Regions from separate parts of the Blastococcus sp. SYSU DS0539 genome, predicted to be linked through region 1. Evidence: riboswitches for the same ligand, from Rfam matches in the RefSeq annotation. Region 1 holds a riboswitch; the other holds the start of a gene.
The links. Region 1 has a riboswitch for cyclic di-AMP ahead of ACI790_RS12040 (NlpC/P60 family protein). Riboswitches for the same ligand answer to the same signal wherever they lie in the genome.
Positions count from the first base shown of each region.

Region 2: another riboswitch for cyclic di-AMP. It lies ahead of ACI790_RS01295 (C40 family peptidase); the one in region 1 lies ahead of ACI790_RS12040 (NlpC/P60 family protein).

Region 1 covers NZ_JBJHAF010000008.1:143,540-150,749, reverse strand. Annotated here, with positions in the region: gene ACI790_RS12045 (M48 family metallopeptidase) at 1-796, opposite strand, end outside; gene ACI790_RS12040 (NlpC/P60 family protein) at 892-1,974, opposite strand; cyclic di-AMP (ydaO/yuaA leader) riboswitch at 1,992-2,170, opposite strand; gene ACI790_RS12035 (hypothetical protein) at 2,357-2,674, opposite strand; gene ACI790_RS12030 (D-alanyl-D-alanine carboxypeptidase family protein) at 2,764-4,509, opposite strand; gene ACI790_RS12025 (DEDD exonuclease domain-containing protein) at 4,705-6,483, shown strand; gene ACI790_RS12020 (Lrp/AsnC family transcriptional regulator) at 6,480-6,767, shown strand; gene trpD (anthranilate phosphoribosyltransferase) at 6,849-7,210, opposite strand, start outside.
Region 2 covers NZ_JBJHAF010000001.1:291,467-298,676, reverse strand. Annotated here, with positions in the region: gene ACI790_RS01315 (hypothetical protein) at 50-196, opposite strand; gene ACI790_RS01310 (hypothetical protein) at 260-907, opposite strand; gene ACI790_RS01305 (hypothetical protein) at 1,011-1,172, opposite strand; gene ACI790_RS01300 (carboxyl transferase domain-containing protein) at 1,254-4,466, opposite strand; cyclic di-AMP (ydaO/yuaA leader) riboswitch at 4,837-4,970, shown strand; gene ACI790_RS01295 (C40 family peptidase) at 4,986-5,507, shown strand; gene ACI790_RS01290 (hemerythrin domain-containing protein) at 5,564-6,046, opposite strand; gene ACI790_RS01285 (Rieske 2Fe-2S domain-containing protein) at 6,043-6,981, opposite strand; gene ACI790_RS01280 (SMP-30/gluconolactonase/LRE family protein) at 7,103-7,210, shown strand, end outside.

The DNA.
Region 1 (7,210 bases):
ACAGGACGATCCGCCGGGTCGACCCGAAGCCGGAGACGTAGGCGTTCAGGGCCGTGGTCCGGCGCGAGGCGTCGGAGACCAGGACGTCCTGCACCGGGGTGCCGTTCTCCTCGGCCAGCGCGAGCAGCTCGGTGCGCAGCTCGCCAGCCGGAAGCGGCGTGAAGGTGTTGAACGCCGGCTCGATGACGACCGGGTAGAGGAACGAGCCGACGACGACCAGCGCGGCCGCCGCCCCCCCTGCCCAGGCCCACCAGGTGCGCGGGGCCCGGCGGACCAGCCACAGGACGGCGAGGACGACCGCGGCGCTGATCGCCGCGCTGATGGCCACCGAGACGGCGACGTCGCGCAGCCAGAGCCCCCACCCGCGGGTGGAGAGGCCGTACCGGTGCCGGACGGTCTCGGCGTAGGCGGACACCGGGAGGGTCACCAGGCGACCGACGACCACGAGGGCCGGCACCCCCACCAACACCTGGACGAACCACCGGCCGCCGAACGGTGCGGCCACGGCACGCACCAGCCGCCCGCCGAGCCGGGTCAGGCCGAGGGCCGCCGAGACGGCCAGGCTCAGCGCCAGGGAGAGCAGCGAGGCGGGGCGGAGCGCGGCCGCGAACGCCTCCGCCCGGTCCAGCTGCGCGGGAGGCAGCCCCGCGGAGGGGTCGGGAGCCGTGTAGCCGCCGGGCGGCTCGGGCAGCACGTCCCACGGCGTGCGGACGGCGATGGCGACGGCGAGGGCGATCCCGAGCACGACCGCCGTGACCAGCGCGGCCCGAGCGTCTGGCCGCCCTCCCCGGTTCACCCGGCCGATCCTAGGTGCGCCGTCCCGCTCGCCCGGGAGACGGCGAGGGCCGGCGACCTCCGAAGAGGTCGCCGGCCCTCGTGGCACGGATGCCGTCAGCCGGCGATCCGCCGGGCGCCGTTGTAGCCGCCCATCGAATCCACGCCGGCCACCTTCACCGGCTGGCCGGAGGTGGAGGCGTGCACCATCTGGCCGTTGCCGATGTACATGCCCACGTGGCTGACCGGGCTGTAGAAGAACACCAGGTCGCCGGGCTGCAGCTCGCTGCGGGAGACGGCCTTGCCCATCTGGGACTGCGACCTGCTGGAGTGCGGCAGGGTCACGCCCGCGGCGGCGTAGGCGTAGGACGTCAGCCCCGAGCAGTCGAAGGCGTTCGGCCCACCGGCACCCCAGACGTAGGGATCGCCGAGCTGGGCCAGGGCCGTGTTCACGGCCACCTGGGCGGCGGCGCTGGGAGCGATGACGCCGCTGGGCGCCGGCGCCGGCAGGCTGTCGCCGCCGTGGGCCCGGGCCACCTCGGCCTGCTGCGGCGCGGTGAGCGCGTCGTACCGCCGCTGGTAGTCGGCGATCCTCGACTCGAGGTCCTCCTGCTTCGCGGCGATCTCGTCCACCACGCGCTGGGCGTCGGCGGCGGACGCTGCGGCGGCGTCCCGGGACTCCTCCGCGTCCTCGGACGCCAGCGACGCCTCGGAGAGCACCGCGTTGGTGTGCCCGGCGATCGCGTCGAGGGTGCCGAGCTGGGACACCAGCTGGTCAGCGGAGTCGCTGGACAGCAGGATGTCGAGCTGCGACATGCCCCTGCCGGTGTAGGCGCTGCGGGCGAGCCGGCGGATCTGGCCGTCGAGGGCGTCGAGCCGGACCTGGGCCGCTGCGGCCGCCTCGGTCGCCGCCTCGGCGTCGTCCCGGTGGCGGTCCAGGGCGACCCGCGCCTCGTTCAGCTCCTCGGAGGCGACCTCGAGCTCATGGCTGGCCCGGGCCACCTCGGCCGCGACCTCGTCGGCCGTGCCGGGGACGGCGCTCGCGGCGCCGGGGAGGACGGTGACGGTCAGGGCGGCGGCGGCGCCGACCAGCAGGCCGGAGCGGAGGGGGCCGAAGCGGCGGGCGCTCGACGAGCTGCGCCGGCCGGCGGCGAGAAGCTGTTCGGGGGCGTGCGTCAGTAGTGCGTGAGGGGTCGCCACGTGCGGCGGCTCTCCGTTTCTTCCACTGCAACCGCCGACCGAGTTAGCTGACGGGTTCGGGCTGGGAAGACTGGCCCTATCCCCCACGGGCCGGCGAACCGGCCGCGGGAGAACTCACCCCAGAAGTGCGGTGGGTCCCCGGTACACCCCGGGCGCCGGTGCTGCACGCCGCGCGGTGATTAGGCGGTGTCCGGTCGAGGCCATCCATCGACGGATGACGACCACCCGGCCGAACGGCGACGACCATAACGACCGTGATGCGCCTGTGACAAACGGCAACAGCTGACACGTGTGTGGCGGGCGTCCCGCCCGGCACGGCGCGCCTACCTGCGCATTCACCCGGTCGGGTGAACGCCGGGCCACCCCGACGGGCACGGATCGATCAGCCCGTGCGCCGTCCGGACCCCTCGCCGCCGTGCCCGTCGGAGCCGTCCGGATGCCGCAGGGGTGGCACCAGGCCACCGTCGGCCAGCGCCCGCACGGCCCGGCGCTCGACGTCGTCGAACTCCACCACCACGCCTGGCGGCGGCACCACGACGTCCTCCGCGGCCGCCGCCGACCCGCCCCGGGCGCGGCCGGTCATCGGGACCACCACCGGGTCGGTCCCCTGCCATCCCGGTGGGGCGCCGAGCAGGACGGTCACCACGCAGTCGGCGCAGCCGGTCCCCCGGACGGTGCAGGTGTCGCAGTCGATGAGCATCGCTTCTTCTCCTCCGTGAGTCGTTCCGCACGGTAGGAGGAGACACCGACATTTCCGCCGCGCCGCCGTCCGGCGCGCGCCCGGGGGGCTCAGGTGCCCGCGTACTCCCAGTGCCAGGGCTCCTCGCGCCCGTTCCCGGGATCGGCCCAGGTGGGGTGCAGGAAGCCGAACCGGCCGGCGTTTGCCACCATCCAGGCGTACTGCGGCGTGCCGAAGGTCTGGACGCCGCCGCACAGGTCCACGGCGAGACCCCAGCCGTGGTTGCTCGTGCCGGGGATCGCGGCGAGGGCCGGCTTCTCCCCGTACAGCCGCACCTGGCCGGCGTAGCTGCGGTAGGAGTCGGTGAGGCAGAGCGGAACCCCGAACGCGGACGTGAAGGCGGTGGCCATGGCCCGGTACGCCGCCGCCGCGTCGCAGCGCAGCGAGTGCCCGCCGACGCCCAGCGGGCACATCGCGCTGGGCGGGATGAGCCCGTTGGGGTACCCGCCCCAGGCCCGGCCGCCGTCGTAGCTCGGCGGGTAGACGGTGTTGCCGCACTCGGTCCGCAGGGCGCCCGCGGCCGGCCCGGGGACGGGGACGGCGGGCCGCCGGCCCAGGCTCGGCCGGCCGACGGCCAGCACCTGGTCGGCCGGCAGGGTCCGCACCACGACGGCGCCGGCCCGGGCGTCGGCGGCGAGCATCGTCCGCGGGTCCAGGGCGATCCCCACGTGTCCGAGCCCGGCCTCGCCGGAGCCGAGGAAGACGAGGTCTCCGGGGAGCACGTCGGCGGCGGCCACGGGGGTGGTGGTCGCGAACAGCTCGCCCTGCGTCGCCGGCAGCGGGACGCCGGCCCCCTGGTACGCCGCCTGCACGAGGGTGCCGCAGTCCCAGGAGTCGGGCCCCGCCGTCCCCGGGGCGTACGGCCGGCCCAGCGCCTCCATCGCCGCGCTCACCGCCGCCAGCGTCTCGGCGGGCAGCACCAGCAGCGAGGTCGGCTGCCCGGGCAGCTGCGCCACCCCGCGCTGGGCACCACCCCCGGTGGCCCCCACGGGCGCCAGGCGGTCCGGCAGGCCGCGCGCCGGGTCGCGCAGCGCGGCGGCCGGCAGGCCGTCGACGCCCGCGGCGCGCAGCTGGTCCACGTAGGCCCGCCAGCTGGCCGCCGTCTGCTCGTTGACCTCCACCTGCTCGCGCTGCAGCCGGGCCAGCTGGCGATCGACGACCTGCAGCGCCTCGTCGAGCTCCGCGGTGACCGCGTCCGCGGACGCCTCAAGCTCGGCGACCCGGGCGCTGACCTCGTCGGCCCGCGCCTGCGCCTGCTCGAGCGCGGCCCGGGCCCGCTGCTGCCGGTCCAGGGCGTCCCGCCGGTGCCCCTCCGCGATCCCGATGATCTCGGCGGCGTGCGCGTCGACGGCGGCGAGGAACCCCATGGCGGAGAGCACTTCACCGGGATCGCCCGCGCTGAGCAGGAGGGTCAGCGGGGTGAGCCCGCCGCCGTCCCGGTAGACGGCCGAGGCGTAGCCGGCCACCTCGCGCTGGAAGCCGGCCAGCACGCCCTGGGCGTCGGCGAGCACCGCCTGCGCCTCCTCCACCCCCACCTGCGCCTCGGCGAGCGCCGCGCGGGCGGCGACGACGTCGTCCTGCCGTGCCCGGAGGTCCTGCTGGACCTCGGCGGCGCGCCGCTGCAGCCGGTCCAGGTCACGGCTGTCCAGCACGCCCGAGGTGCCGCCCGGCTGGTCGCTGGGCGCGGCGGCCACCGGCCCCGCGGGCAGCAGCAGCACCGCGCAGGCCGCGAGGACGGCCACCACCGTCCCGCGCCGCGCCGCGGCGGCGAGCCGCGACCAGGTGCGCGCGAGCATCGTGTTCCCTTCCCCGATCCGGGCCGGCGGCGGTGCGGGCGGCTCCACCGGCACGAATGTTGTCCCGCGCACCCCGCAGAAGCCAAGTGGCGGGGCGACCGCGGGGCCCGGCACCCCCCGGTCGGGGGGTGCGGGACGGCCGGCCGGCGGCGCGCGTCCCCCGGACTGTCAGCACCCCGCCCTAGCGTCCGCCGCGTGCCACCCACCGCTCCGCCGCGCTACCAGCAGGTCTCCATCGCCGACGTCGGGACGCCGCTGGCCCAGGTGACCTTCGTCGTCGTCGACCTCGAGACGACCGGCGGCTCTCCGAAGGACAGCGCGATCACCGAGATCGGCGCGGTGAAGGTCCGCGGCGGCCAGGTGCTCGGGGAGTTCCGGACACTGGTCGACCCCGGCCACGAGATCCCGCCCTACATCAGCGTGCTGACCGGCATCACCTCCACGATGGTCGCGACGGCGCCGCGCATCGGCGCCGTCCTCCCGGCCTTCCTCGAGTTCGCCCGCGGGGCGGTGCTGGTCGCGCACAACGCCCCGTTCGACCTCGGGTTCCTGAAGGCGGCCTGCGCCGAGAGCGGGCTGGCCTGGCCCGCCGCGGCATCGGTCGACACGGCCGTCCTGGCCCGGCGGCTGCTCAGCCGCGACGAGGTTCCCAACTGCAAGCTGGCGACCCTCGCCCCGTACTTCTCGGCCACGACGTCGCCCACGCACCGGGCGCTCGACGACGCCCGCGCCACGGTCGACGTCCTCCACGGCCTCTTCGAGCGGCTCGGGCCGCTGGGCGTCACCACTCTCGAGGAGCTCACCGGCCTGACCCGCACGGTCGACCCGGAACGCCGCCGGAAGCGGCACCTCGCCGACGCCGTGCCGCACGGCCCCGGCGTCTACCTCTTCCGCGGCCCCCGGGACGAGCCCCTCTACGTCGGCACCTCCACCGACCTGCGCAGCCGGGTCCGCAGCTACTTCACCTCCGGCGAGCAGCGCAGCCGGATCACCGAGATGGTCGGGCTGGCCCAGCGGGTGGACGCCATCCCCTGCGCGCACGCGCTCGAGGCGGCGGTCCGCGAGCTGCGGCTGATCGCCCGCCACAAACCCCGGTACAACCGCCGTTCGCGGTTCCCCGAACGCGCGCTGTGGGTGCGCCTGACCGAGGAGCCCTTCCCCCGGCTCTCGGTCGTGCGGCGGGTGCGTCCCGACGCCGGGGTCTTCCTCGGGCCGTTCCCGGACCGGCGAGCGGCCGATGCCGCGGTGGCGGCCGTGCACGAGGCGCTGCCGCTGCGGCAGTGCACCGCCCGCCTCTCCCCGCGGACCCCGGTCAGCGCCTGCGCGCTGGCGGACATGGGGCGCTGCGGCGCCCCTTGCACCGGTGCGCAGTCGGTACCGGAGTACGCCGACGTGGCCGGCGTCTTCGCCGCCGCCGTGGCCGCCGACCCCCGGCCCCTGCTCGCCCCGCTGCTGGAACGGGTGGACCGGCTGGCCGCCGAGGAGCGGTACGAGGACGCCGCCGTGCTGCGGGACCGGGTCGCCGTCCTGGTCCGGGCCGTCCGCCGCCGGCAGCGGCTGCAGTCCCTCGCCGCCGTTCCCGAGCTGGTGCTCGCCCGCCCCGACGGCGACGGCGGCTGGGAGCTGTCGGTGATCAGGCTCGGCCGGCTGGCGGCGGCCGGGAACGCCCCGCGGGGCACCACGGTCCGCAGCGTCCTGTCCGGGCTGCTGGCGACGGCCGAGACCGTCCGCGGGGCCGACGGGGAGGAGACCACGTCGGTCGACGAGACCGAGCTGGTGCTGCGCTGGCTGGAGAAGCCCGGCACCCGGCTGGTGCAGCTGACCGGGACGCTGGCCAGTCCGGCCCCCGGCACCGGGGCCTACAGCGGTTTCCTGGCGCGCGTGGAGAGCGGGCGGGACGCCCGCGACCCGTTCGCCGACGGCCGGTCGCTGGGCACCCGCGCGCGCCCGGACCGGATAGCATCGCCGGCGTGATCACCGCCATCGTGATGATCGACGCCGCCACCGACTCGATCGCCGAGGTCGCGCAGGCGGTCGCCGAGCTCGACGGGGTCAGCGAGGTCTACTCCGTCGCCGGTGAGGCCGATCTGGTCGCCATCGTCCGCGTCCGCGAGTTCGAGCAGGTCGCCGAGGTCATCGCCGGCCGCATCAACAAGGTGCCGGGCGTGGTCGACACCGACACCCACATCGCCTTCCGGGCCTACTCGCGGCACGACCTGGAGGCCGCGTTCGCCATCGGCTTCGACACCCCCGGCTGAGCGCGGCCGACGCCCCTCCCGCCGCGCGCCCGGCTCGGCCGGCCGCCGCGCTCGCGGGCAGCCCCGGAGGAACGGCTTCGCTCAGCCGCGAGCAGCCCGGCTGACGCTCACCCAACGGTCCAGCAGCGCCGCGGCCCGGCCGTCGTCGACGGCGGCGGCGGCCCGCGCCAGCCCCGCCGCCAGCCCGTCGTGCAGCCGGGACGAGCGCTCGTCGAACGCGACCAGCGCGGCGGCGGCGTTCAGCAGCACGGCGTCCCGCACCGGCCCCCGTTCGCCGTCCACCACCCGGCGGAACACCTCGGCGTTCGCGCGGGCGTCGCCGCCGCGGAGCGCGTCCGGTCCCGGCGTCGCGATGCCGAGCGCCACCGGATCCACCCGGTCGGGCTCCACGGCGCCGTCCCGGACCGTCCAGACCGACGACGTCGTGGCGGTGGTGAGCTCGT
Region 2 (7,210 bases), on a different contig from region 1:
CCGGTCTACTACAGACGGTCCCCCGGCCGCACGGGCCGGGGGCGCGGTGTCACGGGCGCTTGGTGCCGGTGCCCTTGTCCTTGTTCGTGAACTTGGAGACGGCGTCCTTGATCTTGCGCTGGTTCTGCGGCTTGCGGGCCTCGTCCATGACCTTCTTGGCCATCCCACCCTTGGCGATCTTGCTCATGATTCCCATGCGTTCGTGGGTGCCCGTTCCGGGCCGGTCCACGCCTGGGCCGGCCGAGGTGTCACACGAGGGTCATGCGGCACGCTGCGCACCGTCGTCCGGCGCTCCGTCGTCCTCGGCGTCGGAGCCGGCACCGGGGTCGCGGGCCAGCAGGTAGGTGGCGACGCCGAGGACGATCCCGGCGACTCCGGACAGCGCGATGATCAGCGGCGTGCTGATCGGGCCGAGCACCGAGGTGAGCAGGTCGCGCGAGCGGGAGGTCGGATCGGCGAGCACCACCCCGACGAAGACGGCGACGAGCACGCCGGCGCCCGCGGCGGCGACGTGCGCGAGTCGGCCGGTGAACCCCAGCCGGTCGCTGACGCTGCGGGCGGCCTTGACGATGCGCCCGGCGCGCAGGATGCGGAGCGCACCGACGGTGCGCACCAGCCGCAGGATCTGCACCGGGCCGAGCGCGAAGACGACGGCGACGACCACCGCGACGGTGAGGGCGACCAGCCCGAGGTGCCCGCGCAGCCAGGCGCGCTTGTTCTCCGCGACGACCAGCAGGATGACCGTCTCGGCGACCAGCACCAGCCCGCTGACGACGTCGATGACGTGCCCGGCCGTGCCCAGCGTGCCCTCGGCGACGGTCAGGAACATCGCCGGGATCGAGGCCAGCGCCGCGACCAGCACCGGGAGCGCGAGGCGTTCCTGCCAGTGCTCCTCGCGCGTCTTCACCGGCGCCCCGGCTGCTGCCGGCGGAACGGGAGCGACCCCCGCGCGGGAGGCGGTTGCCTCCTGCGCAGGGGTCGCTCCGCGGCTCCGCACGGTGCCGGCGAGGTCAGCGGACGGCGCCGCGACCCTTGCCTGCGCCGCCGCCGCTGTTCTTGTTCTGGAAGTCGGAGATCATCTTCTTGATCTTCGCCTGGTTCTGCGGCTTGCGGGCCTCCTGGATGACCTTCGCCGCGATACCGGATGCCATGAGCTTCCGCATCATTCCCATGATCGCCTCCTCGTTGTTGATCGACCCGTCCGTGCCCCGCGGAAGCCGCGGCCAACCACCCGACCTCCAGGTAGGTGATGCTCACCAGGTGTCGACGTGCGGTCGCACCCGGCCGGGCGACCGCGGGGTCGCCGCCGCCTCGCGGGTCAGGGTGGTGATCCACCGGCGGGTGTCGGCGGGGTCGATGACGTCGTCGATCTCCCAGTGGGCCGCGACGTTGAGCCCCCGTCCCTTCTCGTAGGCGGCGGCGACCGCGGCGTCGAAGGCCGCCGCCCGCTCGGCGTCGTCCTCGATCACCGCCAGCTCGCGGCGCATGCCCAGCCGCACCGCGCCCTCCAGGCCCATCGGGCCGAACTCGCTGGTCGGCCAGCCGACGGCGAACCGCGGCACCTTCATGCTGCCGCCGGCCATCGCCTGCGCGCCGAGCCCGTAGGCCTTGCGGACGACGACGGTGCCGACGGGCACCGACAGGTTGGCGCCGGTGACGAACAGCCGGGAGAAGTGCCGGACCGTGGCCGTCTTCTCCGACTCGGGGCCGACCATGAAGCCCGGGGTGTCGCAGAGGAACACGACCGGCAGCCCGTGGGCGTCGCACAGCTGGAGGAAGCGGGCGGCCTTGTCGGCGGCGTCGGCGTCGATGGCCCCGCCGAGGTGGGTCGGCACGTTGGCGACGACGCCGAGCGGCGCGCCCTCCACCCGGGCCAGCGCAGTGATCATGCCGGCGCCCCAGCCGTCGCGGAGCTCGAGCACCGAGCCCTCGTCGGCCAGCGCGTGCAGCACGGCGCGCATGTCGTAGACCCGCTTGCGGTTCTCCGGGACGAGGTGGCGCAGCGCGCGCTGGTCGGGGGCGGCCCAGCCGGCGACCGGGCCCTGGAAGTAGGAGAGGTACTGCCGCGCCGCGGCGACGGCGGCGGCGTCGTCGGCGACCCGGATGTCGACCACCCCGTTGGCGTGCTGGACGTCGATCGGGCCGATCTCCTCGGGCGCGACGACGCCCAGCCCGCCGCCCTCGATCATCGCCGGGCCGCCCATGCCGATGTTCGCGTCCTCGGTGGCGATGACGACGTCGCAGGTGCCGAGCAGCGCGGCGTTGCCGGCGAAGCAGCGGCCGCTGGCGATGCCGACGGTCGGCACCAGGCCGGACAGCTTGCCAAAGAGCGCGAAGGCCATGGTGTCGAGCGCGGAGACGAGCGGGAGGTCGACGTCGCCGGGGCGCCCGCCCCCGCCCTCGGCGAAGAGCACGACGGGCAGCCGGCGCTGCTCGGCCAGCTCGAACAGCCGGTCCTTCTTCAGGTGGCCGCGCATGCCCTGGGTGCCGGCGAGCACGGTGTAGTCGTAGGAGACGACGACCGCCGCACTGTTCTCGCGGCCGACCAGGTCGCCGTTGACGTCGGCCAGCCCGCCGACGACGCCGTCGGCGGGGGTGCGCTCCTGGAGCTCCTCGCGGCTGCGGCGGCGCTCCTGGGCGGCGAAGACCAGCGGCCCGTACTCGAGGAAGCTGCCCGGGTCGACGAGGTCGGCGAGGTTCTCCCGGGCGGTGCGCCGGCCCTGGGCGTGCCGCTTGGCGACCGCCTCGGTGCGGTGGGCGTCCAAACCGATCTCGTGGCGGCGGCGGACCTCGGCGAGGTCGGGGCGGTCGGCGTCGAGGTCCAGCTCGCGGAGCTGCTCCTCCTCGCCGGATGCGGCGTGCTCGACGTCGGCGAGCAGCTGCCCCTCGCGGACGGTCTCGCCGACGCGCACCGCGACCCGCCGGACGGTGCCCCCGGCCGGCAGCGCGACGACGTGCTCCATCTTCATCGCCTCGAGCACGACGACCGCTCCGCCGGGCTCGACCGTCGCGCCGGGCCCGGCCTCGATCGCGACGACCGTGCCGGGGACGGGAGCGCGGAGCCCCTGCTGCCCGCCGGCCTCCTCGATGGGCGCCGTGGCGGCCGGCGCGAGCTCGGCGAGGTGGTCGTCGACGAACGTGGTGGTGGCCCCGGTGACCTCGGGGTGGGTGAGCAGCGCCCGCAGGAAGCCGGTGTTGGTGGCGACGCCGCGGACCTCGACCTCGGCCAGTGCGCGGTGCAGGTGCGCCAGCGCCTCGACGAGCCCGCCGAGCCGCTCGTGCACGACCACCTTGGCGAGCAGCGGGTCGTAGCGCGGGCTGACCTCGGTGCCCGGCCGGGCGGCGGTGTCGACGCGCACGCCGGGGCCGCCGGGCAGGGTGAGCGACCCGATCGTGCCCGCGGAGGGGACGACGGCGCCGTCGGCGGTCAGTGTCTCGGCGTTGACCCGGGCCTGGACGGCGCACCCGACGGCGCGGGGCGGGCCGTCGGCGAGCCCGAGGTCGGCGAGGGTGGCGCCGGCCGCGACGCGCAGCTGCAACCGCACCAGGTCCAGGCCCAGAACCTCCTCGGTGACGGTGTGCTCCACCTGCAGGCGCGGGTTGCACTCGAGGAAGACGAACCGCCCGGGGTCGCCGGCCGGGACGAGGAACTCGACGGTGGCCAGCCCGCGGAGGCCGACGTGCCGGGCGAGCGCCGCCGCGGCGTCGTGCAGCTGCTTCCGGACCGCACCGGGCAGGTTCGGCGCCGGGGCGATCTCGACGACCTTCTGCCGGCGGCGCTGCAGCGAGCAGTCCCGGTCCCCGAGGACGACGACGTCGGCGCCGGCGTCGCCGAGCACCTGGACCTCGACGTGCCGGGCGCCCTCGACCAGTTCCTCGGCGAGCAGCGCATCGGTGCCGAAGGCGACGCGGGCCTCGTCGGCGACCTGCGCGAAGGCGGCGGTGACGTCGTCGCCCCGGCGGAGGATTCGGGTGGCCCGGCCGCCGCCGCCGAACCGCGCCTTGAGCATCACCGCGCCGGTGGCGTCGAGCAGGCCGGCGACCCTCTCGGTCGTGGCGTCGCTGGTGCCCCGCGGAACCGGGACGCCGGCGGCCTCGGCGGCCTCGCGGGCGAGCACCTTGTCGCCGAGCGTCGCCAGGACGGCGGCGCCGGGGCCGACGACGGTCAGCCTCCCGCCGGCGTCCTCGGCGGCCCGCGGCAGCGCCGGGTCCTCGGAGAGGAAGCCGTAGCCGGGGTGGATCAGCTCGCAGCCGGCGGCGCGGGCGGCCTGCGCGACCGCCGCGGCGTCGAGGTGCGCGGCGGGGCCGCTGCCGGGGAGGAGGTGCGTCTCATCGGCGGCGGCGAGGTGCGGGGCGCCGGGCTCGTCGGCGGCCGTGACGGCGACCGACGTCATCCCCTCCGCGGCCGCCGCGCGGGCGATGCGGACGGCGATCTCGCCGCGGTTGGCGATCAGCAGACGGGCCACCCGGCGATGCTCGCACGCGGTTCCGACGGGTCGCGGCGACGGTCACCAGGCCGGTCGCCGGGGATCCGGATCGCACGCGATCGTGGACGGAGAGTGCAGGCATGCCGCGAACCGCGAAGTAAGCGGGTGATCGCGCGGTGTGAGGATCGGCCGGAGCACAGCCGGACGCCATACCGGGATCAGCCGAGGTCCGCTCGCGAGTCGCGGTTCCGGCCGGGCTCCGTCGTCCTCCCGCCGGAGCCGCGCAGACGCCGTGCGGCCCGCTTTGTGACCTTTCCGTGACATGCCTAGCGTCGTCGCCGGTCCGCCCGGGCTCCCGTCGTCACCACCCCCGGTGACACCCGCGCGGACACCGCCGAACCGGGCGTCGGAGCACATCCCGCCGCCTGGACCGGGGACCCACCGCAGCACTGGGGTGAAGCGCGTCCGGCATGCCCGGGAGCGCCGGGCGAGTTCCCCGCCCGAACCCGTCAGCTAACCCGGTAGGCGGTTGTCGGAGAACAGGAGAACCCGTCGTCCATGACGACTACTCGCACGTCCTCGATCACCCGCCGGTCCCTCCGCGGGGCGGCGCTCGCCCTCGTCACCGGAGCGGGCATCGCCCTCTCCCCGCTGCCCGCTGCCGCCGCCGGCGCGGGTGACACCGGCGGTGCGGTCACCGTGACCGTCGCCCCGGTCGCCGCACCGACGCACGCCGCCCAGGTCGCGGTGGAGACCGCGCTCGCCCAGCAGGGCAAGCCCTACGTCTGGGGCGGCACCGGCCCCGGCGGTTACGACTGCTCGGGTCTGACCTGGTCGGCCTACCAGGCCGCGGGCGTGGAGATCCCGCGGACCTCGCGGGTCCAGGCGACGGCGGGCGTCCACGTCGACCGGGCGAACCTGCAGCCCGGTGACCTGATCTTCTTCTACGACCCGGTGGGCCACGTCGGCATGTACATCGGCGACGGGCTGATGGTGCACTCGTCGACCTTCGGCCAGCCGGTGGCGGTCGTCCCGGTCGACTCGATGTGGGGCTACAACACCGCCCGCCGCGTCGTCTGATCCCGGCTGCGGACGGTGCCCGGTCGTGCGCGCACGACCGGGCACCGTCCGCACCGCTATCGGGAGCGGAGGGTCGCCCGCTTCAGCCGCACCATGAGCCGCATGCCGCCGGACTCGGCCAGCTCCTGCTGCCGCGCGCGCAGCTGATCGCCGAGCTGCTCGAGGCGCTCCTCGCCGAGGGCGTGCGACTGGGGGAACATCCGCTGCTCCTCCTCCATCGTGTGGTGGCGCACCGTCTTCTCCAGCATGCGCACCTCGGTGGCGAACTCCGGATCGGTGACGTCCATCCGCATGACGGTGGCGACCTGGTCGTCGATCTGCCGGTGCTCGGCGTGCGCGAGGGCCAGCAGCGGGGAGACGTCGGGGACGGCGGGGTAGAACAGCTCGTCCTCGATCTGGGCGTGGATCTCGATCTCGCGGAGGAAGCGGTCGCGGAGCTCCTCGCGCCGGTCGACGTCCGCAGCGGGGCTCTCCGCCAGCTCGCGGAGCAGCCCGCGCAGCACGTCGTGGTGCGCGATCAGGACCTCGTCGGCCTTCATCGGGATGCCTCCTCGGCCGTGGTGATCGCCGTCGGGCTGCGCCACCGGGCCCGCCGCCGGACCTCGACCGCGCCGTCGCGGACGCGGGTGTCGTAGCAGGGCAGCGGTGCGGTGGACGGGCCCTGGGCCGGGGACCCGGTGTCGAGGTCGAACCGGGAGCCGTGCCACGGGCAGACGAGCTCGTCGCGGTGCAGCCAGCCCTCCCCCAGCGGGCCACCCATGTGCGGGCAGCGCCCGCCGACCGCGCGGACCGCGCCGTCGGTGCGGACCAGCACCACCGGGACGCCATCGGCGTCGACGGCGAACGGCTCGCCGTCCGGGAGGTCGGCGAGCCGCGCGACCTGGGTGAACGTGCGCGGCGATCGGCTGCCTCCGGCGTGGTCGACGCCGAGCCGGTGCCGGTAGGAGAGGACGCCGCCGAGGTAGCCGCTGGCCAGGACGACGGTGTAGCCGGCGGCGGCGGTCACCCGGGCCCGCACCGCGCGGCCGCGGCCGCGGTCGGCGAACGACCAGGCGTAGAGCGCCAGCGCGGTGCTGTTGAGGGCCGCGTGCACCAGGCCGACGCGGCGGGCCTCGTCGTGGGCGTGCTGCCAGTCGGTCAGCCCGGTCGCGGCGGCGCCCACCGCACCCGCGATCCCCACTCCGACGACCGTGCGCGCCGCCTGCCCGGCGCCCGGCCCGCCGCGGCCGGTCGCGTCGAGCCCGTCGAGCAGCGCCGCCGCGCTCCAGGACCCGATCGGCACGGCGACGAGGAACGGGTGCACCGGATGCCCCAGCCAGACGCCGTGCAGGAGGTCCTGCAGCGGGCGGGCGTACCGGCCGGCGAGCAGGAATGTCAGCGAGATCCCGTGCTCGACCTGGTAGCCGGGCGCATCGAGCATCTGCCACCGCCCGACGGCGCCGACCGCGCGCTCGAGGACGCTCCGGACGCTCATCGGTGCGCGTCTTCCGTCGCCATGCCCCGAGCCGTGCCCAGCCCTCGGGACGGGAAACCCGAGGTCGCGACGTCGCCGTCCGTCTCGTCGGCGGGCACGGAGAGGCATAGCGTGCCGCTCCATGGCTGATCGAGAGTTCCGGACGGTGCTGGAGGGCGGCTCCTACTTCGAGGGGCCGCGGTGGCGCGACGGGCAGTGGTGGGTGTCGGACTTCTACCGGCACACCGTG